Regions from separate parts of the Alkaliphilus crotonatoxidans genome, predicted to be linked through region 1. Evidence: riboswitches for the same ligand, from Rfam matches in the RefSeq annotation. Region 1 holds a riboswitch; each other region holds the start of a gene.

What was found. Region 1 has a riboswitch for cobalamin ahead of cobU (bifunctional adenosylcobinamide kinase/adenosylcobinamide-phosphate guanylyltransferase). Riboswitches for the same ligand answer to the same signal wherever they lie in the genome.
Region 2: linked by a shared signal. The riboswitch ahead of ACYQ1I_RS12255 (anaerobic ribonucleoside triphosphate reductase) and the one ahead of cobU (bifunctional adenosylcobinamide kinase/adenosylcobinamide-phosphate guanylyltransferase) in region 1 are both predicted to bind cobalamin.
Region 3: linked by a shared signal. The riboswitch ahead of cobT (nicotinate-nucleotide--dimethylbenzimidazole phosphoribosyltransferase) and the one ahead of cobU (bifunctional adenosylcobinamide kinase/adenosylcobinamide-phosphate guanylyltransferase) in region 1 are both predicted to bind cobalamin.
Region 4: linked by a shared signal. The riboswitch ahead of ACYQ1I_RS00015 (DUF4430 domain-containing protein) and the one ahead of cobU (bifunctional adenosylcobinamide kinase/adenosylcobinamide-phosphate guanylyltransferase) in region 1 are both predicted to bind cobalamin.

Annotation. Positions count from the first base shown of each region.
Region 1 is NZ_BAAHXS010000006.1:396,008-403,421, reverse strand. Features, by position in the region: gene ACYQ1I_RS13965 (FecCD family ABC transporter permease) at 1-462, opposite strand, end outside; gene ACYQ1I_RS13960 (ABC transporter substrate-binding protein) at 508-1,482, opposite strand; gene ACYQ1I_RS13955 (histidine phosphatase family protein) at 1,496-2,101, opposite strand; gene cobS (adenosylcobinamide-GDP ribazoletransferase) at 2,112-2,840, opposite strand; gene ACYQ1I_RS13945 (cob(I)yrinic acid a,c-diamide adenosyltransferase) at 2,840-3,382, opposite strand; gene cobU (bifunctional adenosylcobinamide kinase/adenosylcobinamide-phosphate guanylyltransferase) at 3,395-3,952, opposite strand; cobalamin riboswitch at 4,052-4,232, opposite strand; gene ACYQ1I_RS13935 (lipase family alpha/beta hydrolase) at 4,269-5,561, opposite strand; gene ACYQ1I_RS13930 (methylated-DNA--[protein]-cysteine S-methyltransferase) at 5,736-6,263, opposite strand; gene ACYQ1I_RS13925 (DUF2225 domain-containing protein) at 6,235-6,927, opposite strand; gene ACYQ1I_RS13920 (VanW family protein) at 7,096-7,414, opposite strand, start outside.
Region 2 is NZ_BAAHXS010000006.1:32,376-39,789, reverse strand. Features, by position in the region: gene ACYQ1I_RS12265 (glycoside hydrolase family 3 protein) at 1-225, opposite strand, end outside; gene nrdG (anaerobic ribonucleoside-triphosphate reductase activating protein) at 340-840, opposite strand; gene ACYQ1I_RS12255 (anaerobic ribonucleoside triphosphate reductase) at 873-3,185, opposite strand; cobalamin riboswitch at 3,566-3,751, opposite strand; gene ACYQ1I_RS12250 (LysR substrate-binding domain-containing protein) at 3,781-4,695, opposite strand; gene ACYQ1I_RS12245 (YeiH family protein) at 4,805-5,839, shown strand; gene ACYQ1I_RS12240 (ABC transporter ATP-binding protein) at 5,895-7,414, opposite strand, start outside.
Region 3 is NZ_BAAHXS010000004.1:671,623-679,036, forward strand. Features, by position in the region: gene ACYQ1I_RS05715 (hypothetical protein) at 1-286, opposite strand, end outside; gene ACYQ1I_RS05720 (hypothetical protein) at 442-570, opposite strand; gene ACYQ1I_RS05725 (MarR family transcriptional regulator) at 593-1,081, opposite strand; gene ACYQ1I_RS05730 (cyclase family protein) at 1,249-1,827, shown strand; gene ACYQ1I_RS05735 (GNAT family N-acetyltransferase) at 1,875-2,405, opposite strand; gene ACYQ1I_RS05740 (hypothetical protein) at 2,541-3,020, opposite strand; gene cobT (nicotinate-nucleotide--dimethylbenzimidazole phosphoribosyltransferase) at 4,131-5,180, opposite strand; cobalamin riboswitch at 5,323-5,501, opposite strand; gene ACYQ1I_RS05750 (family 78 glycoside hydrolase catalytic domain) at 5,571-7,414, opposite strand, start outside.
Region 4 is NZ_BAAHXS010000001.1:1,407-8,820, reverse strand. Features, by position in the region: gene ACYQ1I_RS00020 (S-layer homology domain-containing protein) at 1-4,583, opposite strand, end outside; gene ACYQ1I_RS00015 (DUF4430 domain-containing protein) at 4,671-5,483, opposite strand; cobalamin riboswitch at 5,699-5,893, opposite strand; gene ACYQ1I_RS00010 (S8 family serine peptidase) at 6,095-7,414, opposite strand, start outside.

The DNA.
Region 1 (7,414 bases):
TCTAATTCGGGCCATTTGGTAGACAATTACCGTAGCCATTAAAGACCCCACAAAGGCGAAAACAGATACCATTCCCATTCCCAAAACACTGTGATTTAGCTTCAGGATGATGGCAATGGCCGCCCCCAAGGCTGCCCCAGAGGAGGTACCTACAATAAAGGGATCTGCCATGGGGTTTTTCATAATCCCCTGCATGGCAGCTCCTACCACCGACAATCCATAACCCACCAAAAAGGCTAAAAAAATCCTGGGAAGTCGTATATTCCAAATAATCGCCTGCTGGGCCCCAGAAATATCAGATGTGTCAATGTAGTTTCTAATTACAGGCAGCTTACTTCCAATTACCTTAATGATATTTTGAAGTGTAATGTTGGCTGCCCCTACAATGGTTGATATTAAAATAATCACCACCGGCAGCACCAAAAGCAGTATTAGTATTTTTCCTTTATGCTTCTTTTCCATTGCTTGGCCCTCCATAGAAGAATCCCGCCTATTACAGGCGGGTAACTATTCAAATGCCTCCGGATGTATGGCCCTGGCAATTAATTCAAGTGCATCAATAATTCTTGTTCCCGGCCTGGAAACAATATTAGGCTCCAATAAATGTATTTCATTGTTTTGAATGGCTGTTATTTCCCCATAGCCTGGCCTGGACTTAATTTGATTAATAAGCTGGGTTTTTTCTTCCTCTGATAAATTCATTGCCTCCTCCATATGGGCGGGAGCCAGAAAAATTTCAGGATCTCTTTCCACCAAGGTCTCTGTACTAAACTGTGGATAGGCCCCTGATCCATCGGCAGCAATATTCTCTCCCCCTGCTAATTGGATCAGCTCATCAATAAAGGAGCCTGTACCGGCAGTCATCAAGGGTTCATCCCATACTTGATAAAAGACCCGTTTAACGGGCTGCCCCTTGACTTTCTCTAAAATATTGTCCCTTCGAGCTGTCATGGTATCAATCAATTCCTGAGCCATTTCTGACGTATTGGTCAGCTTGCCTGTGTCCTCGATCAATGAAAAAATTTCTTCAATTGATTCAGGCATATATTTAACTACAGTAATTCCGGCAGCCTCCATTTGGGCAACTGCCTCTAAGTCTCCCTCTCCATAGACAAAGACCAGATCGGGCTCCAATTCTATTACCCTTTCAATATTGATACCCCATGAGCTGCCTACCTTTTCCTTTGTCAGCGCCTCCGCTGGATAATCGCAGCTATCTGAAACAGCCACCAGCTTATGCTGTATTCCTAGGGCATAAATAATTTCTGTTTGACTGGGTGCAATGGAAATAATCCGCTCCGGCAGCCTGTCTATGGTAACTTCGCTACCCAGTCCATCAACGACAGTGGCTGAAAAATCATCATTATATTCATCTTCAATGGAAGGGCCTTGAACAGTAGGACCTTGACTTTGACAGCCCCCTAAAAATACGACTAAAAGAACTAGTCCAAGGATTACATAATTCATTTTATTCTTCTTCAACGTGATTCCTCCCTTAACAGTTGTATAATTGGTTTAACTTTGATAATATACAGAAATCTTCTTGAAATTCCAGCAGCGTAATACTGCAATGGTCTATTTTAAAGTGCCAGTGTTTATGAATATCACCGGTAATGTAATGGGCCACAATTGAACGAATGACTCCGGCATGGGTAACCAACACCAAATTTTTATTTTTCGATGACTGAATTAATTCATCGGCGGCTTTGATCACTCTATGGTGCATTTCGTAAAGGCTTTCTCCCTGGGGAAATTGAAAATGAACTGCATCCTCTATAAGGGCATTATATTCATCGGGGAACACCGCCTCCATATGCTGCATGGTTTTTCCCTCTAAAGCGCCAAAATTGATTTCCCGAAGGCCATTGATGGCTACCGATTCCAGACCTCTGCCACCTTGAATTATTTGTGCCGTCTCTTCCGTCCTTTTTAAGCCGCTGTGATAAATACTATGGATTTCAACAGAGGTCAAGGCCTTGGCGGCATCCTGGGCCTGCTTTCGCCCTTTTTCATTCAAAGGAGGATCAGCCCAACCACATAATCGTTTGTGAAGATTATGGTCAGTTTCACCATGGCGAATTAAATAAAGGCTTGTTGACACCATCTCACCCCTATCTCAATTGAATTAGTAAAAATAACAGATACAATACCTCAGACAGCTCGCAAAGGGCCCCCAGGGTATCCCCCGTCATGCCTCCAATAACCTGTGCTGCATGGAATTTATAGAGACTTGAAAAGCCATATAGTATGCCGATGAAAATCAGACTTCTGGGATAATAGAAGGTCATTAAGGTTCCCATGGCCACCACCAGGAGCAGCATGGGGTTGGAGACCTTTCCGATAAATGCATTACCTAATCCACTTTTTCTTCCATAGACTGCACCATGGCACCCGAAGGCCAGGGCCAGTCTTCCCATGATGGGCATATGAACAAGGGCTATCATCAAGTCTGACCCCTTAAGCAATATCAAGGCCGCAGCCTTAAGGATCAGCACCATCACAATGGCCAGTAATCCATTGGTACCCAGCCTGCTGTCCTTCATAATATCCAAAATCTGCTCCCGGGGGCGATTGCTGTAAAAACCGTCGAAGGTATCACCCAGACCATCTAAATGAAGGCCACCGGTCAAGACGATATAAAGGCTTAGGGTTAACAATATCCCAAGGGCCGATGGAAAGAGGTATGAAAACACGCTGTAGGCCAACAGATTGATCGCTCCCAGCAGCAGGCCCACCCAGGGAAAAAAAATAATTCCCCGATGAAAGGATTCATCTAAAGGAAGGTCCTTGACAATGGTGATTCGGGTCAAAAATTGCAAAATCCCAATGAAACGGCCCATCAGCTTTCAATTCCCTTCCTGGCGTAAATGCCCTGTTGAAAGGGGTGCTTAATCAGCTTCATCTCGGTTACATAATCAGCCCTTTCCACCAGCTCTGGGGGCGCATTTCGGCCTGTTAGAATTAATTCTACATGATGAGGCTTCGACTCAATCAAGTCTAAAATGACATCAACAGTAAGGATTTTATGATTAAGTACAGCCATAATTTCATCTAATATGATTAAATTATAGTGCTCTTCCTTCAAATGGCCTTCTATGATCTTCATTCCCTCCATAATTCCCTGCTGAACCTGTTTTTTTTCTATCTCGTTCATCTGAAAATAAAATTTGTTTGCCTTAATAAAGCGAATGATATCAAAATTAGGTATTTTTTCAATACTGTATAGCTCACCTGTATCATCACCCTTAAGAAATTGAGCCATTAATACCCGAAAGCCCGATCCCGAGGTTCTGATCCCCTGCCCCAGGGCAGCAGTCGTTTTTCCCTTTCCATCGCCGGTGTAAATATGAATTAAGCCCTTTTCCAATTTTTTTGTAAGCATATATTTCACTCCTCATTTTATTTTTAATGGGAGACCACAAACCGTTAAATAAACCTCATGGGCCTGGGAAGCCAGGTATTGATTTACTCTGCCTGCTATATCCCGAAAGGCCCTGGCCATAGGGTAGCCCGGTACGATGCCGAAGCCCACCTCGTTGGTAACCAGCACGACAGTGGCATCAGTATTTTTTGTATATTCAACAACCCTTACAAATTGATCCATTATTTTTCCTTCTATTTCATTGATCCTTAAGGGCTTTACCTTATCCCAATGGGGTTCATAATCCATCATTAGGTTTGTAATCATAATGGTCACACAATCCAATATGATTCCCTTCATGCAGGTTCCACTGAGGGCCAGCGCCCGATCCAATTCCCTATAGGCCTCCAGCGTTTGCCACCCCTGGGGACGGCTGGCTTGATGTTTTTTGATTCGATCCTGCATTTCCTGATCGAAGGCCTTGGCTGTGGCAACATAGAGTACCTTGTCCCCCAGCTCCCTTAAGAGACCTTCTGCAAAGGTACTTTTGCCGCTCCTGGCTCCTCCCGTTACCAAAATTAAATTTCCCATAACAATTTCCTCTTTCCTATAAATTAGAAAACCCTTACCTAAACACGACAGAGGTAAGGGCTTTTAATCAAAACCATGAAACATGCCTTCCCTCCGAAGGTAGTTTATTGCTGCGTGGCAGGTCTCCTGGCTTGTAACTCATCCTACAGGCAGCACCCTTCCCGGTTTCCCAGTGGTTTATGGCTGCCTTAGTCATTACTTACAGTAGCGGGGGCTGCAGTGGAATTTCACCACTTTCCCTATTAAGCTATTGTTTGCACCAACACAAGATATTAAATTCAAGTTAATCATACCAGAAACAACTATTTTTATCAATCTATTTTTCCGCCTCTAAATAGAAGCTGGCAAAGGGTCTATGGCCTAACCCTGATGCTTCGCCGGTATATTCTTTTTCTACCTCTCGTCCCAATACCAAAAGATTAATAGTTTGAATCTTGCTCCCTTGTATATATAAGTTATATTCACCGTAGGGAACGTTGCGAATGGCAATCCAATGGAAATCTCCCTCGTGCTCCTGAATCATATGGTCATAGCTGCTCTTGATTCCATCGGTATCATAGACTAATATGGTTTGCTGTCCTCTGGTCAGGGTAAACTCAATCGGTCCATTAAAAAGCAGGTGCAGGGTTTCTTCTTCCTCATGATAACTGTCAACCACTTGAACCCCATAGCCCTGAGAAATTGGGTTCAGGGCTTCCATCAGAATGCCATGATGGCTGCCGGGCAGTACATTGCCTATTCCTTTATCCAATGATGCACTGGCAACCGTCACTACACCGTCTCCCTGGCCGGTTTTTAAAATTCCTGTAATCATCTCTTTTCCATAATTAAGTAACTGTTGTGGGTCGACCACCAGCTGTTCGTTGGTTTCCTTTCCTTCTCCGCAATAGCAATAAAGCTCCTCTACCCGCTCCTTTAATATAGGCAATTGACTGTTAAGGTGGTCTAACAGTGGATTTTGATATCTCATATAACTTCTGGGTACCAGCACCCATTGATCAGGTGCTGATTCATAGGTTAAGATTGGCCCATAACCATTGGAGGGAATAAGCTGTCCCAGGGCCGGGAAATTTCTATGCAGCTCGGATAAATGACTTTCTCCCATAGGGATTTTTAGAATTTTTCTAAGTATCCAAAGATACCCCCGATAGATGATTTGGAATATTGATCTTTTTTTCACTGGTACCATTCTGCCGGTAGACCATAGATAATAGGCATCCAGGGCTCCCAGATTAGGCGTGCCAATTAGAATCAGCTTGTGTACTTCATTTTGATACAGCGATCCCTGAATAAAGGCTCTTGCCACCAATCCCCCCATGCTATGGGTAATGATATCAATCGATTGATCGGGATGTTTTTTCTTAGCCTCATTAATCATAGGAATAAGGTAAGTGGGTACAATTTCTTCTATTCTCCTGCGCCAATCATAATGGCATATATGAAGATTTTGTCCCCTGCGATAGCCTAAATTTTCCAATCCCCTTATAAAGGGATCATAAATTAATCGGGCCATACCAAAGCCCCACTTTTTTTGCCCCTTCAGCATATCTCCCCCAAAGGAGCCCATTAAACCAGGAATAAAAATAATTGGATTTTTTAAATGCTTCAAAATATCCACTCCTATCTTTTCTGCCATCCATTTCTACTAATTTATGCCTGTTTTTAATGAAAAGGAACACAAAAAAGTGGCTAGAAGATAACCACCTTTGAATTGATACATATCCAGTTCCCTTAAAGGGCCAGCAGAATTTTAAGAAGAGGAGCCCGCTAGGCTATTGTACTTTTAGACTGTAACCCCTTCTAAAGAAAGGAGCTTTTTTTTGATATGAAGCCCACCACCATAACCAACGAGGCTTCCGTTTGAACCAATGACCCGATGGCAGGGGATAATGATTGGGATTTTATTTTTGTTGTTTGCCATTCCCACAGCCCGAACTGCCTTTGGACGGTTAATTTTTACTGCAATGTCTTTATAGGTTACGGTTTTTCCATAGGGAATTTCTGTTAAAGCCTGCCACACCTGCTTTTGAAAGGGCGTACCAATCACGTCAAGGGGTAGGTCAAAGACCTTTAAGGCTCCATTAAAATATTCCCTTAGGGCTGCCTCGTAGGGAAGATTTTTTTCCGGGCTAAATATGTACTGGGCCCCGGGAAAAAGCCTGTCAAGCTCAGCTAGTCCTTTAACTTCATCGTTATGAAAGTCCACCAACGCCAATCCCCGATGGGTTGAGGCAAGGAAAAGCTCCAGTCCTGCAACCTGTATTTGACTGTAGTATATACAATCAGGCTTCTGTAATTCTCTTTTCTCCATCATATTGCTCCTTCGCCACCCTCCACTGTTCTCTGGTTTTCAATTGTAGCTGTCGATTATGCTTAATCATGGGATGATCTAATACCTTGCTATACCAAATAATTGCCTCTTTGAACCTTCCAAAATATCGATTTAACTCTCCCACCAGGTAAGCAACGGTCATTTCATCCACCGATGTTCCTTCTAAATGTTCATTTTGATAAGATGCTTCAAAATGATGCAGGGCATGCTTTAAAAATTCTTCTTCCTTCACACTGTTATATCCCCTATACAACCAGGCCAGCTTTATACACAGGTTTCCTAAATAGCTCTGGGGCCGCTTCGTAACCTGTGCCACCAAGATGGCCATTTTAAAACATGCTTCTGCCTCCTCATAGGTTCTGATACCGCCATAATCCCGAGATTTCCACTTATAGCGAATCTGATCATCAAAATCATGTTTTTGGTTGGGTGTAATTTCTTCAAAGCTGCTTTCAGTGCCGCTGTAGCCACAATGGGGGCAGACAAACACCTGGTAATACAAGGGGTTTATTTCTTTATAAACTACATTTAAATCATCCTGTTTTTCCTGAATTTTGAGTTTTCTAATTCTAACCTTTTTAGAAGTAAAATCTCGTTTACATACGGGACAGTTAATCGTTTTGTCATATAATAATTCTTCCATTGGTATCCTCCAGCCATTCGATATATTGCTGTTATTATTATATCAAAATATGGTTTGAAATACCATGGCAAGATCCCTTTCTGTCGATAAAACAAGAATAGAGGATCAAAATATGATCCTCTGGTCCTATAAACCTTTAGGGAAATCAATTCTATATAGTTTTTGAAGTTAAAGCTCCGGCCCCTCCGGAGACACATTAACTTCCTCTCCATTTACGGGTTCAGGGGCCTCAACTTGGGAACGGGGTTTAGTCCCCTGAAGGGTAATTCCATTAACAGGAATATAATAATCCTTTGAAATCAGTTCCCGTTTAACCTCTTTTCCATTACTGGTATATATTTTATAGGTATGAACACGGTATCCTCTTTTAGGTTCCCTTTCTACTTTTTTTTCATCTACAAAAAGGGTATCGTCGGTTTTTATCTCGATCTTAGGCTCAATGGTTTCTACTACCTCTGAATAGAGCTTAATGCTTGTATCCTGGGTT
Region 2 (7,414 bases), 360 kb from region 1:
AAAGGCCACCATAAAAACCTGTCCAACCCTTTCTTCAAGGGTCATGTTATTGATCATTTCATCAATTTTTTCCCATTTTGAATCCACCACCGGTAATGGCTCCTCGGGCTCCTGCTGATCCATCGACGAGGGTACCTCATCAGGATTGGCAGGTTTAACAGGGGTACAGGCCGCCACTAATCCAATGATTAATCCAAAAATAATCAGTAATCTTGTTATTTTCATAGACATTCCCTTCATCTCTTTTTTCTTATTATATCAAATTCAAGAAGTAGTATTCAAAGCCATACATTGGTAAAGCCCGCCTGCCATTCAACATGGCATACGGGCCCCTTCAAACTATATAAGATTGGCTGGGACAATCCTTCCCTTAACCAGTGATTCCTTCACATTGATAATCCTTTGATTAGCCGAGCCTATAAACCTTAAATCAGCTCTGATCTGGTCGGCCTCAAATTTGCCATCGACCAGTAGATCAGTATTGTTCAGCAGCTCATTCCAGCCCCTTCGACGGTGTCTTTGGCTTAACAGCACCTCCATTGTATAGCCTGTATAGGTAACTACATTCAAACCAAGGTCCTTTACGGCCCCAGCCAGGCCCCCGAAGGCCAACGCCTGCTCAAAGGGATCACCACCGCTTAGGGTAAGCCCGTCTAAAAGGGGATTTTGCCTTACTTTTTCAATGACTTCTTCTATTGTTACCTCGTAGCCCCCTGTAAAGGAATGGGTTTGGGGGTTATGACAGCCGCCGCAGCGGTGTCTGCACCCCTGGGCAAAGACCACCAGCCTGATGCCTGGTCCATCTACAATGGATTCACCAGCAATGCCCGCTATTCTCATGTTCACCTTGCTTCCCTCTTTCTACAAACTGACTATAGGTGCTTTACTCGATCCTTTTCCTCTTCCTTCTTGGCATCGTTAAATCGATCAAGGGTTCCTACCAAATAGCCTGTAATTCTTCTAATTCGATCAAACTTTACCTCGCCTTCCCGGCGTCCGCATTGGGGACAAATATCTTTAATTACACCCGTATACCCGCAAACAGGGTCCCGATCGACAGGGTGATTAATAGAACCATAGCCGATTCCCATTTCCTTCATGGTTCTGATGATTTTTTCAAAGGCCTCCAGATTGTTGGAAGGACTTCCATCCAGCTCAATATAGGTAATATGACCGGCATTGGTCAGCTCATGATACGGTGCTTCGAGTCTAATCTTGTCATAGGCATTAATTTTGTGATAAACCGGTACATGGAAGCTGTTGGTATAATACTCTCTGTCGGTTACCCCTGGGAGCTTACCGAAAATTTGTCTATCCATCTTGACAAATCTTCCGGCGGTTCCCTCGGCAGGGGTAGCAATCAATGTAAAATTCATTCCATACCGTTCACTGGCCTCATCCATTCTTTTTCTCATATGACCGATAATTTCCAGACCCAGCTGCTGTGACGCCTCCGATTCACCATGGTGGGCACCCCTCAGGGCCTTCAGACATTCTGCCAAACCTATAAAGCCCAGGGTCAAGGTACCATGCTTGATGACCTCCCGTATTTCATCCTCTGCCTTAAGCTGGTCAGAGCCCAGCCAGACTCCTTCTCCCATTAAAAAGGGAAAATTTTTCACCTTCTTGGCGGCCTGTATTTCAAACCGCTCTAAAAGTTGCTGAATCACAGAGTCAATCATTTGATCCAGCATTTCATAAAATCTGGCCTCTTCTCCCCTGCTTTTGAGGGCCAGTCTGGGAAGATTAATGGTGGTGAAGCTCAAATTCCCCCTGCCAAAGGCAATCTCGTTGTTGGGGTCATATTGATTTCCCATTACCCTGGTTCGACAGCCCATATAGGCTACCTCGGTTTCAGGACGCCCTGCCTGATAGTATTTTAAATTAAAAGGAGCATCAATAAATGAAAAGTTAGGAAATAGCCGTTTGGCACTTACCCGGCAGGCCAGCTGAAATAAATCGTAATTGGGCTCACCGGGATGATAGTTAATCCCCTCCTTCACACGGTAGATCTGAATGGGGAAAATGGCCGTTTCTCCATTTCCAAGGCCGGCTTCGGTGGCTAACAACAGGTTCTTTACCACTAACCTTCCTTCGGGTGATTGGTCAAGGCCATAATTGATTGAGCTGAAGGGCACCTGAGACCCGGCCCGGCTGTGCATGGTATTTAGATTATGAATAAAGGCCTCCATGGCCTGATATGTCTTTTTATCGGTTTCCTGAAGGGCATTTTTCAGAGCAAAGGCCTGGATTTTTTCGACGATCGCTGCATCCTCAATATATCGCTCAAGCCGTTCCCTCTCATATTCCTGGTATCCGTTATTGTTGGCCATTGATGGCAACAAGCCCTTTTCCCCTTCTATTTCCTTTATTATTGTTTCCACCAGGTAATCGATATCCTTCAATGAAGTTAAAAGCTCCATTGCTTTAAATAAATTCCGCTTGTATTCCTTAATAAAGGTTTTAGTCACCCCTGGTGCCATACCATAGTCAAAGTTTGGTATACTTTGCCCTCCGTGCTGGTCATTCTGATTGGACTGGATAGCAATACAGGACAGGGCTGAATAGCTGCTGATATCGTTTGGCGTCCGTAGAGAGCCATGGCCTGTATTAAAGCCGCCCCTAAAGAGTTTATCAATATCAATTTGGCAGCAGGTGGTGGTTAGGGTTAAAAAATCAAGGTCATGAATATGGATATCCCCCTCCTTATGAAGCCTGGAATGGGCGGGGTCCAATACATACATTTCGTAAAAGTGCTTGGCACTTTCAGTACCATACTTCAGCATGGTACCCATGGCCGTATCGCCATTGATATTGGCATTTTCCCGCTTCAGGTCATTATCCTTGGCTTCTTTAAAGGTGATTTCCTCCATTACCTTCATCAGCCGGGTATTCATTTCCCGAATTCTTGTTCTTTCAGCCCGATATAATATGTAATTTTTTGCAATTTGTGGCGAATTATTGGCAATGAGCACCTGCTCCACAATATCTTGAATTTCTTCAACACTGGGAGCCGCCTCATGATATAGCTGTGATAACTGGTTTACCACCTTTTCCGTCAGTTCTACGGCATGGGGATAGTCATTTTGCCCCGCCGACATACTGGCTTTATAAATGGCATTGGTGATTTTTTCAATATTAAAAAATACTTCCCTTCCATCTCTTTTCCTAACTCTTGTTACCATGGTCAACCTCCTAAATATGGATGTACAATAAATAAAACCCCTTGATTCCAAGGAGTATCAAACCTCAACCATCACAACATATGGTCATATTTATTATACCACATACTACATATAGTGCAAATGTTTTCTGTCATCAATTTTGTGAATGAAGGAGGTGCTGGGGACCAAACCCTCAGCAAATAGCCATGTTTCTCTCTCTGTCAAACAGAAAAAGGGCCATGACCACGGTTTTAGGAAAGTAATTCCCCAGCGGCTCACACATCATCCATTTAGCAATAAAACAGCCCCTCCTATGCAGGAAGGGCATAATGTCTCGTGATAAACAAAAGCAATGCTTCTTTTATCAGAAATAAAAATAACACCCCTCATCCCCGTGAGTTTTAGTATTGTTACCATTGGCAGGTCTCCTGACTTAGCCGTAGCGAATCCTATCCCTTCCCATACCTTGGTACAGTGGTTTTGACAGGCTTCTAGGACATTACAGTGGCGGGACCGTACCGGAATTTCACCGGGTTTCCCTTTTAAGCAATCCTCAAGGGGAATGCACCAATAGCCTTTTTAATTTACCAAATTATATCATGCCCATCAATTGAAGTCAAGGGATTTGCATCCCGCTGGAGTCCCCTTCCAGCCGTTCCATAAAAAACAAATAATACGGTTCCGCCTCCTGCTCCATCAAGGGATTTTTTAAAGTAATGAAGTTAAACTCCCTTTCTATCACAAAGTCCTTCAGGTGAATTTCTGCCACCTCTCCCCTGTTAATCTCCTCCAGGGCAGCATCCCGATACATAAAGCTTAAGCCTGTTCCCGACTTTACCAAATTTTTTATCACGTTGACATTACCAATTTCAACAACCTTTTGGAAATTATCCAGGGTATAATTTTTATCATAAAGGCCCCTCTCCAGTATGGCCCGAGAACCCGACCCCTTTTCTCTGATAATAATGGTCTCATTTTTTAAATCCTCCAAAAATACAGCCTGATTCTTCATAGGATGGTTTAAGGGGGCAATTAAAGTGAAGGGGGCCCGTTTATACAGCCGGGTTGAATAATCGGCCTTATTAAAAAGCCCCTCCACCAGGGCAAAGCTGATTTTCCCCTCTGCAAGCATTTTTAGTACCCTTTCGGTATTATAAACATACATTGTGATATCGTATTGGGCAAATTGTTTAATAAAATCCCCCAGGATCGGGGCCAGGGTAAATTCACCTATGGTCAGGGTGGCGGCAAAGGCCAATGCTTTTCCTTCACCAGCCTCCTCCTTTAATTTCCGAGCCAAAACCTGCTCATTGATCCTTGAATTTTGAGCATATTGGTAAAAAATCTCTCCAGCCCTGGTGAGCCTCAGCTCCTTATTGATGTACTGAAGCAGCTTTAAGCCATATTGCCTTTCCAGGGCCTTGATGTGCTGCGTAACAGCCGGTTGGGTTAGGCAGAGTTCCTCAGCGGCCTTTGTGTAGCTTTTATGCTTCCATAGGGTTAGAAATGAAACCACCTTAATATCCAGCATTTAATCACCTTTTATTAATTTTTATTATAATCATATAAGTAATTATAATTAGATTTTATAACTATTCAATGATAAAATCAAGGGGGACTGACAGAAAGGAGTTGATTATATGACCTTCATTCGAGAATATACCTTCGGAATTCTCTCTACAGCCATTCTGGCCCTGGCAGCGGTCCATGGCAGCGGATTCATCCCCAACCACCTAATTGGGGCGGGGGTTTTGGCACTCTTGATTGGTATGCTACTGAATCCCCTTGTGGCGGGTCGTCAATTATTTGAAAAAGGAATTAATTTTACATCAAAGAAGATTTTACGCCTGGCCATTATTTTAATGGGCGCCACCCTTAGCTTTGCCCAGGTGGTGGAGGTTGGCAAGTTTTCCCTCTTTGTAATGGTCTTTACACTGCTATGTGCCTTTGGGGGCGGTTATTTATTCGGCCGGCTTTTTAAAATGGACTGGCGGCTGTCAAGCTTGATTTCGGCAGGAACGGGAATTTGCGGGGGATCTGCCATTGCGGCCCTGGCCCCGGTGATTGACGCTGAAGATAGCTATATTGCCTATGCCATTTCGGCCACCTTTATTTTTGATATCATCATGGTGGTTCTTTTCCCTATTATGGGCAGCTATTTTCAAATGAGTGATCTGGGCTTCGGGCTTTGGACGGGAACCGCTGTGAATGATACCTCCTCTGTGGTGGCGGCCGGCTATGCCTTTTCTGACATTGCAGGGAGCTATGCTGTCATCGTCAAGCTGACAAGAACCCTGTCGATCATCCCTGTGGTACTGATTTTTTCTTATATCAACCAACGCCTAAAGACCAAGTCAGAGGGCCAAGTGACTCCGGCGGACAAAAGCCCGGCAGGGGAAAGGGTGAATCTTCAAAGGATCTTCCCCTGGTTTATTCTTCTTTTTCTTGCTGCGGTAGCCTTCAAGAGTACAGGACTGATTTCGCCAGATCTAAGCCTTAGGGTTTCGGGCATCAGTAAATTTTTCATGGTGATGGCCCTGGGGGCAATCGGTTTAAAAACCAATTTTAAAAGCCTCAGCAAATCAGGCTTCGCCCCGATGGTTCATGGATTTATTATTTCGTCCCTGGTTGTAATTGTCTCATTTTTAGTTCAGGGTATGATTGGTCAAATCTAAAAGACAAAGGACCATAGAGAAAATATATATCTCTCTATGGTCCTTTTCACGGGAACTAATGCTCTAACACCCTTTTTCCTTCCTCTTCAAGGAATTGATTGGTGTAAAGCCTGTAGTAGTAACCCCTTTTCTTGAGTAATTGCTGGTGGCTTCCCTCTTCAACAATTTCACCCTTTTGAATAACCAATATACGGTCTGCCGAGCGGATTGTGGATAGCCGGTGGGCAATAATAAAGCTGGTTCTTCCCTTTAACACCCTTTGAATGGCGTTTTGAATAATTTGTTCCGTTTCTGTGTCAATAGACGAGGTGGCTTCATCCAATACAAATATTTTAGGATTGGCCAATACTGCCCTGGCAAAGGAAATAAGCTGCTTTTGCCCTGTGGAAAGAAGACTGCCCCCTTCTCCCACCTCTGCATCATAGCCCTTATCAAGCTTCATAATAAATTCATGGGCATTGACCAGCTTGGCGGCACGAATGATTTCCATCTCGCTGGCCTCCAGCCTGCCATAACGAATATTATCCTTTATGGTACCGCTGAAAAGATGGGGATGCTGCAGTACATAACCTAAATTGGAATGGAGCCATAATTGAGACCTTTCCCGATAATCGATTCCATCAATTAATATTTGTCCCTGGGTTGGCTCATAGAACCGACAGGCCAGATTCACAATGGTACTCTTTCCAGATCCGGTTTCACCTACCAGGGCAATGGTTTCACCGGCCTTGATCTTCAAATTCAATTGGTTTAAAATGGGCTCCTCCTCTTTATAATAAAAAGATACATTTTTAAACTCAATATCGCCCTTTAATTTCTCCCAGTTTTCCCTTTTGGGATTGAGCATGTCTCCGTAAATTTTCATGACATCCTTTGTATCCTTGATTTCCGGCTCTGTGTTAATCATTGATATAACCCGCTCTGCCGAAGCATGGGCTGATTGAAACTCAGCAATGACCCGGGCCAGCTCCCTTACCGGCTCGAAAAATTGAATGGTATAGGAGATAAAGGCCACCAGGGTACCATAGGAAATAGTTTCCAACATAACCCCTCTGCCCCCGATGACCAGGGCCAGGGCCGTACCAAGGGCCCCCAAAGTCAACACAATGGGTAGGTAAAGGGAAGAAAAGATGGCTGCCCGAATGGAGGCTATTCTCATTTCCCCTGTCATCCCTTGAAACTCTGCTAAATTTTGCTTCTCCCTGACTAGTACTTTAGTGGTCTTGGCGCCGGTGATCCCTTCGTTAAATCCACCGGTGATTTTAGAGTTTATTTTTCTAACCTTTCTATATTCTCTCAGAATCTTTCTTTGAAAATATAGACTAATACCACCTAAAACAGGTATAACAATTAGGGTGATCAAGGCTATTTTCCAATTGAGATAAAGCATTACTCCCATAATGGCAAGCATTTTGGTAATTCCCCATACCATATCCACAAGCCCCCAGGATATAATCTCACCTAGCCGAGTAATGTCAGAGGTCATTCTGGCCATCAGCCAACCCACTGAACGATTATCAAAATAGGAAAAGGATAGCTCCTGCAGCTTTTTAAAGCCTGCCTGACGTATGTCGT
Region 3 (7,414 bases), on a different contig from region 1:
CCCTCTGCACTTGAACCCTTTTAACGCGAAAGTACATTATAGGGTTTGTTCTTTGAAGGTAGCTCATCTCTCGCTCTGATAATTTGTCCCCCCGTTTGATCTTTTCATTTAGCTTAGCTTCATAGGCCATTTTTTCTTCTTCCGACTTAAAATTTGTTCCCTCCATGGCCTCTCTGAACATTTCCAGAGTTGATTTTTCTTGATCCTTTGAACTTTGCTCGGTTTTATTTGGAGTCTCCTTGTAATATAGGTTGTTTAATGCATTCTTTAAAGTAATCATCTGCATACCATTCACCTCGAATTCGTTCTGTTTTTTTTAATAATGGTTGTATATAAAATATATCGGTCAAAATCCTCGATTGTTCAACCCCAAATCTGAATTTAAGAGATTGCCTGTTGAATATAAGAGCCTTGCATAGCCTTCTTATCTCCATTTTAGTTTTACAGCCTTAAGCTGCTCTCTGAGGATTTAAACAAAATCAGGCTGATCGGCATATGCTTAATGATCACAGGCATTGTTACCCTCAGCCTGGCATAAATAATACAGCAGGCAGCCCTTGGTTTTGACAAGGCCTGCCTGCTGTTCCTATCATCATAGTTCCTTTATAATATCGTCTAAAAAACGATAAATGACATCTAGCTCCTGCTTATCATATTTACTAAAAATTTTTACTAGCCTTTCCTCTTCTATTTCATGTAGTTTTCGATGTACCTCAAATGCTTCCTTTCCAATGGGCGTTAAGGAATAGTAGATTTCTTTTTTATTATTTTCCAATCGGTTTCCTTTAATTAGATTTTTTTCCATCAGCTTAGCCGTAAGCTTTGAAATGGCACCCTTGGTCATATTTAATTCCTTGGCTATAAATGTAGCATTCGGTAATGAGTGCTTACCGATACAGTCTATTATATGAAACTCTGAAAGCAACAGGTTCTTTTCGTATATATGCTTATAATCATATTGAATTAATAATTCTTTAAAGGATTGCTCATGTAGCGCTTCAAAACTTCTTAAATAGTCAATGACTGATGCCATTTTATTAATCATTTTGTTTTTTTCTAGTTCAGTGAATTTTTTCTTCATAACACTTACTCCTTGCCTTTAGTTTCCTGGGAAATATCTATATTATAGCATTTTTAATCTCAAAATATCAATCATTCGACAAATGGTTTACAAGGAAACAATAAAGTGATATGATAACGGTAATAATTGTTTCCTCGGAAACAAAATTTGAATGGAGGTATAAATTTATGAAAATTGAATTAAGCTATGAGGTAAAAAAAGCCGTAATTGATGATTTGGCAGGGTCAATTTCACAGGTCGGTTCTTCCCTTGATAAGTCTGGCCATATAGGAACCCATTTTGATGTTATGAATGGTGAATTTCCTATTGAAAGCGTAATTACTATGGGGAGAGTATTTGATATCAGCCATATCGCAACGGGAGAGGTAAAGCTTAAGGATGTAGACTTAAGCTCCGTACAGAAAAACGATTTTGTCATGTTTTATTCTGGTATCTTAAAACAGTATGATTATGGCACCATTCCGTATTTTTCTAGCTATATAGAATTGTCTGATGAGTTAGTTGACTATTTGATTCACAAGGAAGTCAGCTTTATTGGAGTCGATATGGCCGGGGCTAAAAAACCTGATAATCACCCCCGTATAGATCAATATTGTGCCGACAGGGGTGTGTTTATTATTGAAAATCTGGACAACTTAGATGTGCTATTAAAAAAAGTACCAGATCAGCCCTTCAAGGTCTATACCTTTCCTGTCAATTGGAAGGGTTTTTCTGGACTTCCCTGCAGGGTCATTGCTGAAATTTAGTTTTAAAGGGGCTCCTTGAAGCGCCCTCTTTCTAAATAGCACCTATTTTAACTTTTTTTAACACTGTAAAGTACATGTCTATATAATTCGCTATTCTTTTCCAGGCGCGGATGATTAAAGTCCTTCACATACCCCATTCCGATCTTTTTCATTACATTTTGTGAGGGTATATTTATTTTTGCAGTGAAGCTGTAAATTTCTTCAAAGCCCAGCTCTTTAAAACCATATTCCAGGCACGCCTTGGCTCCTTCTGTTGCGTACCCCTTGCCCCATGCTTCTTTTTTTAAGCGCCAACCAATCTCTATACAGGGCGTAAAGTCAGCATCAAAGGTTGCCCTGTGGAAGCCGATAAAGCCGATAAATTCTTTATTCTCTTTTACCTCAACGACATACAGCCCAAATTTGTATTCTTGAAATTCCTTGTTAATAGCTTCGTAGAAGGTGTCTGTTTCTTGGGCTGTAAGTGTTTTAGGAAAATATTTCATTACTTTTTGATCTGCATTTAGCCTTCTAAAGGCCTCTAAATCTGATTTTTCCCAATCTCTTAAAACTAATCTGGGGGTTTCAATGTATATCATCCTGTACCTCCTGAACAATTTAATCATTATTTAAAGCTGTACTTTTATTATACTATATTGGCCAAAGGCTTACATCAGCCACTGACTAACCGGGATCTGACAAATATTGATATATTATAAACTATCTTCTTTTTCTTATATTAGTTTTTCAGCAAAATATACTAGGTTAATTTCGGGGAAATAGATAATAACTAACGTATCATTATATTTTACAAACTCTTGCCATATATAATACCTATGAAACTGAGGTCTTTTATTTTCGGGTATACCTAATTCCATTACGATAGTATTAACAAATTGCTCAAGCTCATTATTTCTTACATTTTTAGAATCCCCACTAAGTATTTGTATTTCCCTCGTCCCTTTAGTAGAGCTTGGAATGGAAGATTGTTCCATATTTTTTACTTCAAAAATCGTATATCTTATTCCATCACCTCGAAAACCACGTTTATCTGAAACATGATACATTTCTTTAAAATCTGAAGGTATATCAATTTCCCAAATTAATTCATATATTTTTTCGTGTGAATAATAGATTTTTCCAACATTATAGATGAAAATTGGAGTTAGAATGATTATAATTAATATTACTAAAACTATTATTTTAGACTTCATATACAAGTATTCCCCCTATTTTTTATCAAAGTATCACTAAAATATTTATGTTAATAGCCTAATTTGGACATAAACAAAAATTCAAAAAAGATTTTAACTCTAATAAAAACATTATCAGACCTTCTTACACATTTAGTATATTTCTTTGATTTGGAAATGTAAAGAATCTAATGAATTTTATGGAAGCCAACTGCGTGATAATAGATACAAACCTAAACCTGAATGATTCATAATAATCCATCGATCGTGCTTTTCACCTCATTGTCACTATGTTTTGATTACCTTTACTTTTACCTAAAAGTGAATCTCTAACAATGTAAAAGAGTTCCAACCTTGTTAAAATGAAGTCACTTCTAAAGACCTCTAAATCTAATCTTTTAAAACTAATCTGGGGGTTTCAATGTATATCATCTTGTACCTCCTGAACAATTTAATCATTATTTAAAGCTGTACTTTTATATTAGCATATAGATAAACCTTCATTTCTGATAATAAGCAACATTCCACAGGCCAAAGACCTTTCCCTTACTTTCGCACCACGCAGGGAAGGATAGGCGGGTTTGTTCTCGGTTATATGCTTCCCATGCTTCAATCAGACTGTCGTAATATTGGCATGTTTCAGCTATATTATCTTTACGTGGCCCTTCTCTTAGGCTTTTTATTAGCTTAAATACCTTTCTTAAGGAGTCTTTGGCCTTTTCTATTTCACCGATAAATAAACTCTCAGATAAATGATGGATTTGATAAAATGTTACAATTTATTAAATTTCACCAGCATATCTAGCCATGAGAAAGTCTATTGTACGCTCAACATTTTTTAGATTCAGCCATATTTGATGGTTCTATTGATTATTATTTAACAACCTTATTATGTGAAAACAAGTGAAATTTTCATTTATGGTTAATAAATTCCAGTGTATTTCAACCCTTACCAGCTCCTCAATATATCTTTCCACCGGAATAACAATCTACCATGCTATAACTTTCAGCATAGTGTAGAAGTCATGGAAGCTTAAGTGAAATGGCATTGGTCATTGAAAACCCCATAGTATATTGAGGCTATATGACTTAAAGGTATTGCTGTTTTAACATTTTTAAACTGTAGTAATTCTATATTTCTCCAATGCCTTCTTTAAAGGTAACCATATGATTAATCATGTGACATGCTGCTTCAATAATTGGAAAGACCAGGGCCGCCCCAGAGCCTTCTCCCAAACATAAATCCATGTAGATCATCGGCTGAAGACCTAATAACTGGGAGGCTTTTTTACCACCTATTTCTGCTGATGCATGGGATGGTATCAAATAGTCCTTTACTTTTGGGGCAATTGCTGTGGCTATTAGTGCTGCTGCACTTGAGATATAACCATCCACCACAACCGGTATTCTATTGGCCGCTGCTGCCAGCATGACCCCCGCCATTCCTCCAATTTCAAGACCGCCAACCTTAGCCAGTACATCAATACCATCCGATGGATCAGGTCGGTTTAAAGCAATGGCCTTTTCTATTACTTTGGCCTTGTGCTCAACTCCACCTTCACCAGTTCCAGATCCTCTTCCTGTAATCTCGGTAGGGTTAATTCCTCCAAAGACTGCTACAATTGCAGTACTGGCAGTAGTATTACCGATGCCCATTTCACCGGTTCCCAATAGATTAACTCCCTTTTTAATTTCATCAGTAGCGATTTCAATTCCCACTTCCAAGGATTTTATGGCTTCTTTCCGGGTCATGGCAGGCCCCTTGGTCATATTATCTGTTCCATATTTTATTTTTCTCGCAATTAAACCACTGTTTCGTTCCAGATCTGCCTTTACCCCTACATCTACAGCAACTATTTTGGCCCCTGAAGCCTTTCCCAAGGCGCATACGCCAGTAACTCCTTTGGTAAAGTTCATCGTTTGTATAGCTGTAATTACCTGGGGATTACCAGCCACCCCTTCTTCATACACCCCATGATCCGCCGCCATTACGATAATTGCTTTGTTATCCACTATAGGGTGGATATTTTTGGTAATACCTGCCAGCTGCACCGCTAAATCTTCTAATCGCCCCAGACTCTTTGGCGGTTTAATTAGGTTGTCCACCCTTGTTCTAGCCTTTTCCATCATTTCTTTGTCCAGCGATTCAATCATACCAATGGTCTTTTGCAACAGATTCATAAAATCCTCTCCCTTGTTGAAATTTTATATGGAGTTCTCTTTAATTTAATTATTATAAGTGAGAACTTTTCTATCAATTTAAAAAATAAAAGTCTACAGCTTATTGAAATCACAATAAACTGTAGACTTTTCCATCATCCACGTTTCATAAAGTATATAGGCAGGTCTCCTGACTCTGGTTCTTTGCTCACTGAGCCTTCCCAGATAAATATCCGGTGGCGTTTTTCAGTAAAGCTCCCCATCACAGTGGTGGGTCCGTTGAAGATTTACACTTCATTCCCTATTCTCCTCAAAAGAGGCACCTATTACTTTCTTTTTATTTTTCATCTATATCATATAACATATGGAATTTATCGTCAATGGATATTGATATCAGCTGTAATAGATCATCTAGTCGTTCTCCTGGGCTGATCCCTTTGAGCAATTATCCATTTCAAGATTTGTGGTTGTATTATATTTGAAGTGATAGCGTCCTGAGCCTACCTCTAAGGGCCTTGCCTTTTCTGGAAGGACTATTTCTGCGGTTGTATTTGGCGGAATAATAATATCAATTGTAATTTTTCCATTGCAACATTCCCAAGAAACACTGATGAGTCCATACATTGTTTCCAGGGTCCCCTTTGCAGAAGTAAGGCCCTTTATAAAGGTCGGCGCTATTCTTATTCTCTTGTATCCAACATCTAGCAGCTGAATTCCTGCAACCCTTTGATATAACCAGTCACCTATGACACCATATGCATAATGGTTAAAGGAATTCATACCCGATTCTTCAAAGCTGCCATCGGGCAGCATGGAATTCCATCGTTCCCATATGGTTGTGGCGCCTTTCTTTACTGCATATAGCCACGATGGATAGTCATCCTTAAGAAGCAGCTCTCCCGCTATTTCATGAAGGCCATTTTCTGATAATGTATGACACAAATAGGATGTGCCTATGAAACCGGTAACAAGGTGATTTTTATGGTCAGCCAGGTTATTTTTTAAGGATGTAATGATTCTGTTTCTGTATTCCTTTTTAGCCAGGTTAAAATATAAGGCTAGGACACAGGCTGTCTGTGTTTCACTCACTAAACGTCCTGTTTTCGTAATGTATTCATCATTAAAGGCATTTAAAATATTATTGTACAGCTCGTAATACTTTTTATAATCCCCTTCCTTTCCAAGCAATTTTGCCGCTTTAAATACAATCTCTGTTGAATAGGCGTAAAAGGCAGAAGCTACCAGGTATATGTCCGTTACCCCTGTTCTGTTACTCCCTTCCTCTTTATCGAGTCCTAACCAGTCTCCATACTGGAATCCTGTCTGCCATAAATAGCCTTCTGACCTGGATTGAATATAATCAACCCAGCCCTTCATGCTCTCGTACTGATCCTCTAAGAATTTTAGATCTCCATACACCTGATACATTGTCCAGGGGATAATTGTAGCAGCATCTCCCCATCCAGCTGCCCCTTCATGCTTCCCCATAATATTGGGCACAATGGAAGGTACACCGAACTCCTTTGTTTGATCTGCGTCTAAATCCCTAAGCCATTTTGAAAAGAACAAGGCAACATTCATATTATATGCAGCTGTTCGTGCAAAGATCTGTGCGTCTCCTGTCCACCCCAAGCGTTCATCTCTTTGGGGACAATCGGTGGGTATGTCAAGAAAATTACTTCTTTGCCCCCATTCAATATTTTGCTGTAATCTGTTGATGAATTGATTTGAACATTCAAAACCTCCTGTTATTTCCATATCCGTATGTAATACGCAGGCAGTAAAGTTATCAAGGTTAAGGGATTCTCCCAGACCTTCCACCAAAATGTAGCGGAATCCATGGAATGTAAAGTGCGGCAGAAAAACCTCTTCTCCGCCCTTACAAACATATACTTCTGTCGCCTTAGCACCCCGTAAATTCTCTGTATAAAAATTGCCGTCTTTGTCTAAAACTTCCCCATGCCTTATGATTATCTTATTACCCTTTTTACAATTTACCTTTACCTCCACAATGCCGGCCATGTTTTGTCCAAAGTCCAGCACAATTTCATTTTTAGGAGTTTTAATTAGGCCGATTGGTTTAAGTCTTTTGGTTATTCTTACGGGCTCGCTTTCCTGCCCTACAAGGACCTCCTTTTTATAGTTATATGTTTCTGTCGGTTTAAGCTCTGTATCAATAAAATTTGAATCAATTACTTCACCGTTATATATCTCGCTGTACCTAATGACCCCGGTTATGCACCTCCATGTTGTGT
Region 4 (7,414 bases), on a different contig from region 1:
ACGCTTGCCACAACTGGATTGGTGATGGTCCGCTGCATTAATGCCCCTGTTTCCTCAATGTATTGCTTAACCTCATTGTTCTCTGGCTTTTCTTCCTTTATGGCCTGAATTTCTTCGACAGCTGCGGGTTTTTCTGCCCCTTGAAAGCTGTGGGCCCTCATGGCGACAACCGTGGCCATTTCCCTTGTGGCAAAATCCTTAGGATTAAATTCATCATTATGACCCACCATTAAACCCTGGGCAACAATGGTTTCCACTGCATCCTTAGCCCAGCTTGATACCCGATTCATATCCTTAATAGCTGTATCCGGCTTGGCTGCCTCCATATTCAAGGCCCTTACCAGGATCACTGCCATCTCTTCACGGGTGATATTTTGATGGGGATAGAAGCGGTTGCCGTCTCCCGATACAATTCCCGCCCCATAGGCGGCATTGATATAGGAATAGAACCAATCATTTACTCCAACATCGGAAAAATCAATGGCCTTGTCTACATTAACCTCAAGTCCTAGGGCAGAGACCATTAGTTTAGCAAATTCCGCTCTGGTAATATCGGCCTTGGGACTGAATTGTCCATTGTTTCCCTGGATCAAACCTTTTTGGGTTGCCTCATCAATCGCTTCGTAGGCCCAAGATGAAATGGTATTTGCATCCTTGTAGTATTTCTCTAGCCCCTTCTGACTACCCTGGGGTTCCTTCTCAATACTATATAGTACAAGGGTAGTAAGGTAATTTGTCTTGACGATCAAATCCTCTCCCTTGAGGTAACCGTAGACCTTCAATTCCTGATCTTGAGTTGCTTGTGCCCCTGCTTCCTCAGTCTTATAGAGCTGAATCGCTTTATAGCCATCCTCTTCAATAAAGCCTGCTAATCGTTCTTTTCCTCCTTCAATGATGAAGGTTACCGGCTTGTCAAATATTTGTGGATACTGCCTATGACCCATAAAGAAGATATCAATTGAATTTTTATTAATGCTATTACCCAAACCTGCTTCTACCAGCATTTGAATTTTTTCATCTTCTGAGCCAATCTCTGTAAAGAGCTCTATTTGACTGGACCCAAATTTCAGCTTTGTTCCCTTTTCAATAACAAATGATAAGTTTTCTTTGTTAATGATCGTTTTAGGAATATTGGATTTTACTTCGTTTACATCAAGAACTACCTTTGACTGAACCTTAGGAACATTAATTGTTATGTCTTGATCTTTCGCTATATTCTTTGAAATCCTTATGATGAAATCCTTATCAATATCCTTAGGAACCTCCACCACAGATTTGCCATCCTCTGAATTAACCACATGGCCCTTGGAGGAATCATCCTTATCATCGGGATCCCATTCACTAAGATCTTCTCCCAGATCCTTTCCTAAATTAGTGGTATACCGCCATTCAAGCCTGTCCCCATCCTCCAGCTCATATTTACTTGCTCCATAGTTAGGATACCAGCCATTTACATTATACATCCAGCCGCTGCCGCTGCCGTGGTCGAATTCACCATCCCCATCGATGGATTGTACATAAATACTGTCAAATTCTTTGTAATACTTATAATCACAATCTATTCCTTCATCGTCCAATACCCTTTTCAATACTGTCCAGGCGTTGTCTCCCTCCTCTAATTCTACTTTTCTAGAAGAAATAACATAGCCCTTATTAATGGTCTTTTTATCTACAGATAAGGTGACATACTCCTTGGTATCAGGATCTGTTCCACCTCCGGGGGTACCCTCTGTGCTTGTGGAGTAGATTACAAAATCAGTAAAGTGTTTGGTTTTAATAATCAGATTGTTGCCATTGTAATAGAAATAATCTGTTTTTCCACCATTTTTTCCTTCGGAATCACTGGCATATTTTTGAATAGGATACAGCTTGCCATTTTCAATATAAGCCGCTTCCATTCCCTTCATTCCAGCAAAGTCGATCGTAACGTAATCACTAAATTCTACTCTGCCATTGCCCCCCATGGTGGAAACAGAATGGATTTTATCAAGCTTTCTACCGGCTGGCACCACTGTATTAACCTTAGCTTTTATAGCTGTATCTCCAGTATCCTTTGTGGTCATCAATTCTATAGCTGAGGAATCCCCACTGGTGACAATGGCCCCTTTGGGAATCATAGCAGAGATAATGCCCTTTTCTGCCTTAATTTCAGGTAAGCTGCTGTTGTGGGGCAGCTCAACCATCACCCTGGCACTATTATTCTCAGGAATCTGAAGCAAGAAGACCTTATTGCTATCATCTACCGGTATCTTATATTTGAAATCTTCATTAACAGGAATATCTATGATCTCCGGCTCCGGCTCTGGTTCAGGCTCCGGATCAACAGGTTTATTGGAATTAGTTACTTCTCGTCTTATGGTTGCGGTGTTTCCTGCGGTATCGGTTACGATTACCTCTAATATATTAATATGCTTGTCAAAGCTGGTGTCCCTAAACTCATGTCGCCCTCTGGTGTTGACAGATTTAGCTGTTAGCACCTTTCCATTAAGCTTAACAACCATTGTAATGTCTACAGCCTCATCCTTATTGTCTGCAGGAGTAATATAGAAGACAGGAATCACATCGGTGGTAATGACATCCTTAACCTGATTTGTTATATTTGCTGTTGGAGGCTCTGTATCGGCCACGGTCTTTATGAGAAAATGGGCCGATCGAATATTATCCCCTTTTATGGTCACCTCATAGCTTCCCGCCTGACTGAAATTAACGGTTACTTCCCCCGATTCGTCAGTTAATAGTCCCTGATCGGACTTACCATTAACATATACGGCGGCATTGGCAACTGTGTTGATTTCATCCTCTTCACCAAGGCTATATCCCTGGGCAGTCAGGGTGAGGTCTGCCCCCGAATAGATGGTGATCTCCTGTGGCGTGAAGATAGAGGGATTCGTTCCCCTAGAGCTAAAGGGAATTCCCAGCCAGGTATAGTAAAAGTCCCCAGTATCTTTTCCTAAGTAGATAATAATGGATTCCCCATTGCTTACATATCTTGAAGATAAATCCCTGATGGTTCGTCCGTTTTCTACAGAGGATAGCCAGGCCTCTTCCTTAGCTGGATCTGCCATCTCTTGATTAATCATACTAAAGCCCCTGGCATTTTCAGTATAGCTGATTCCTTTTGCGTCCAGGGCTTCCTTGACAACGTCCTTAACGGTGTGCTTTCCTTTTTTAAGGGGAACGACAGCATCAGTTAAAATCACCTGATCCTTGCCTTCAATCCTTACAATGGCCTGTCCATTTTCTATGGGTGCTTGTTTTCCCCAATGATAGATAGAGCCCTTTCCCTCTAAAAAGTAAATATATTGATCCAGGGCATAGAGGGCCTGCTCAGTGGCCATCCCATTGAGGGTTAGGTTCCCTCTAAACTCAGCATGGGCAAAGCCTCCGCCGGGAACCTCAAAGGTTAATAGGGCATCAACAACATTTTTCCCATCCTTGCTAAACCTTTCGCCTGTGGGGTCAATCCCATTGGAAGCCAGCCCCATAATTACCTGGGCACAGCTTTCTGAATTGATTGTACCCCAGGAATTATATCCTCCCCCAGGCTCCTGTATCTCTGAAAGCCGATCTGCAGCCTTTGAAATAGCCGCCTGCACCGCTGGATAATCGGAGTTATTGTATGGGGCAAGGGCCGTCATTGCCATTCCTGTCATATCGGGGTCTGCATTACCTAAGCCATCCCCACTTAAATTCCATCCTCCGCCTTCGGTGCATTGGGCATCCACCAGACGGTTAATCAGCTTTTCTCTGGTCCATCTTGCATCGGCAGGAATTTGATATTCCCCTGAATCGTAGGCAAGCAAGCCGAAAACGATAGCATTTAATCCTTGACTCTCTAAATCAGCAGTGTAGATTTGTTTGATTAAATTATACCCTGCAATATTGGTGGGGTCTCCCCCTGCAGCCAGTATTCCTAAGGTCATTCGCTGAAATTCTGTGGGTTTATTATAATAAGTATTATTATTATCAGGATTTTTTAAATTAGCCTCTATTTCCTTAAGGTAATCTGCTGGAATCAGCTGGCCTTTACCTGCCCTTGCCAGACCAATTGCCGCCCAGTCCATACTGTAATGGTTGGTAACAACAACATTGCTGGCCCCTTCTATGGCAGACGCTACCCTTTCCCTCAAATTTTCCAGGGGCTTGGCCTCTACTGTAAATCTAACCGTCTGAAACCTGGGGGTTTGGGGGTCATTTGTGTCATAAATCCCTAGATCGTATTCTCCGGGAGCCATATCCTCGGGAATCGATATTTCATGATCGACCTTTCCCTCCAGATCGGTTGTTACGGGAATGTCTATCCAGCGATCTGATGGAGTTTCATAAATATCACTGGTGTCGGGGAGGAAAATTCCTAATCCGTAATCCTCATTGGGGTTTCCGTAAACACTGGCCGTTACGGTATCCCCAGGATAGACTGTCACTGTGCTTAGTTCAAGGGTTACATTGCTGAGGGCAGTATCGGCGTAGGCTGTCAGGGGGCCATTGCCAAAGATATTCAAGCCCTGGGGTATAAATAGATTTCCCAACACCATGGCCAACATGATTAAAAAGGAAATCGTTCTTTTATGCCTTATTCTCATTACAAACTCATCTCCTAGCTTATTGATAATATGAGCAAATTTATTTGCCCCTGAATTTTGTTACTTTACAACTGAATTAAAACGACTTTAATTATTTAATATTGTGATTGGCTTTCTCCATGATTTGACATGTTGTATTCCATCGGCTTCACTGCCTGAGGTATAATAGCTGTCCTGTACATATACGTAGCATTCCGTATCTGCCGTAACGCTGGGCAGGGTGATTGTTGCCTTCCCTTTATTGGCTCCGCTTGTGGCTGTTGTGCTTGAAGCAAGGATTGCTCCATCGGATACCCGCTCAACCACAACGGTGGCACTGCCTAATTCTTCAAAGGGGCTTATTGTCCAATTCCATAGGTCAGTAAAGATTTGTCCCTTTACAGTAACATCAAAGGAGCTGTTTTCGTTATAGGTTGAATTAATGCTGCTGTAATTGCTTAAGCAGGTATAATAGGTATACTCAGGCAGGGCATAATACCAACTTATTTTATCCCCATCATTTAGGGTATAGCTTGCTGCCCCAACACTTGGCAACTCATCTAATGTAGGAGAAGCCGATTGATCATTTGTATCCCATACTCTATACATCCAGCCTCCGAAGAATGAACTGGGATAATCCTGATCAGTTTGTCCTGCAACGGCGCTTACATAGCCACCGGATTCCGTATAGCTGATTGAATTGTCTGTGGCTGCTTCTTCAAAGGCATCCATTACTGTGAATCCTGTTGTATCAGTTAGCACAACCTCATATTCATCTAAAATTTCTCCGTTCCCGTCATGATAGCCTTGTATTCTAATTGTGACAGTTTTAGAAGCTGCAAAGGCTGTAGCTGAAAACATCATAGATATAATCATCACTAGGGTTACTATAATTGATAATTTTTTAATCGATCTTCTCATTATTAACCACCTCACATAAGAATTTTGTATCCTTCAGGGGCAAATAAAATTGCTTTATTGATCGAATCCTATTAAATTTTAACAAAATAAAACCTCTCAACTTGAATCATTAAGAGGTTTTTTAGCATTTTTAATCCTTATGTCATGCCTGTCAATATGTAAACCATACATTGCAGCATGCATCTTAAAACACCCCCCATCGACCGTAGAGTAAAATGGTGCATACAAAACAGGCAGGTCTTCTGGCTCAAGCGTCATCATCCTTACAACCTTCCCATGTTACCAGTGGTATTCTGTAAGGACTCCTCTTTTACAGCGGCGGGACCACGTGGGATTTTCACCCAACTTCCCTTTTCACCAATTAATAATTACTTCCCATAAAAAACCATAATTGGCACCTGTTTCAGCTATTCAGTTTTCACATACATTATATCTTATAAAATATGACTTGTCATGTAAAAATTTCCTTTTAAGGCCTATTCTTTAATACAGTCAATAAAAAAGCCTTAGATTAATTCTTTCTTAGGAATTAACTAAGGCTTTTTCAGAGAGATAGAGATAGCTTCTTTTCATTATAAAAATATAAACTAAGTTAAGTTTATATTTTATTACTAATTAATTGATAATTGATGCCCTGTAATTTCTAGTGAGTAATTGGCTGAATCATCTGCTCCATAAACGCCTATATAATAAGTACCGGTAGGTGGATTAGATAGGCTAAAGTGTTCTTGGGGTATAGCTTTATTTTCTTTTATCCAATAGGTTGATGGCGCCCCTTGATAAGGGTCATCGCCTGGTGCCCATATAACTATGTCAAGATTTTCTTCATTTTCATCTAATACTATCATGGTGACATTCAAATCTGCTTCTCCAGAATTAACACCTATAGGGTACAAAACTACCTTTCCGTACGAAACGTATCCATCAGGTATACATATATATGTTCGATAAGTATTGAAAGAGCCTGAGCCTTGGGCTGCATTCTTAATGGAATCATATGCCAGTATTCTTCCATTGCCATAGTTCTTATCGTAACCTATTTCACCCATATCTGTTCCACTAAACCTTATTGTAGTTGATTGTCCCAGAGAATATGCTGCATCATACATAAGTGCATAAACGCCTGAAAGCATAGGCGCAGACATTGAAGTACCTGATTTTACTGTATACTCACTACCTGTGTTAGCTGCTGCCGCCCTTATATTATACCCTGGAAGTACAACGTAAGGACCGTTGTTATAGGATACATTTCTATCAGTCCCACGGGAGGAACTTTCTGATAAGCCCCATCCCCCTTCATAAGGGTCTTTAATATTCCCCACAGAAGTAGAAGTATATTTAGCGTAAGTCGATAAAGTGTCATAATATGGTGGTTTATTACCATCATTACCTGCTGAAACAAAGACTGGAACTCCTTGGGCATCGATTTCATTAATCACCTCAATTATCTCTTTTCTCGCTTCGTAGGAAGCACTAGTCCCAATACTCATATTAACAACATTAATACCATATGTATCTAAATTTTGAAGAATCCATCTTAATCCTCTTAATGTATCTGCAGGATTTCCCTTCTTCCCAGCCTCAGGCAAAGTTTTTATTCCTACAAGGGCTGCCCCCGGGGCAACTCCTTCCTGAATTCCTGGATCTCCTTCTCCAGTGCCAGCTGCAATACTAGCAACGTGGGTACCATGTCCATGATCATCATAAGGATCAAGTTCACCGTTAACAGCATCATACCAACCAATTACTTTGCCTCCATCTAAGTCAACGTGTTCAGCATCAATTCCTGTGTCCATAACAGCAATTACAACATCATTCTTAGAGTAAGAATTCTCTCTTCCATCTAAATCACCAGTAACTTTAAAATCCTTCCTAGCTTTTTTTACACCTATCATATCCGTTGCTGCATTAAGGTTAATACCGATCTCATT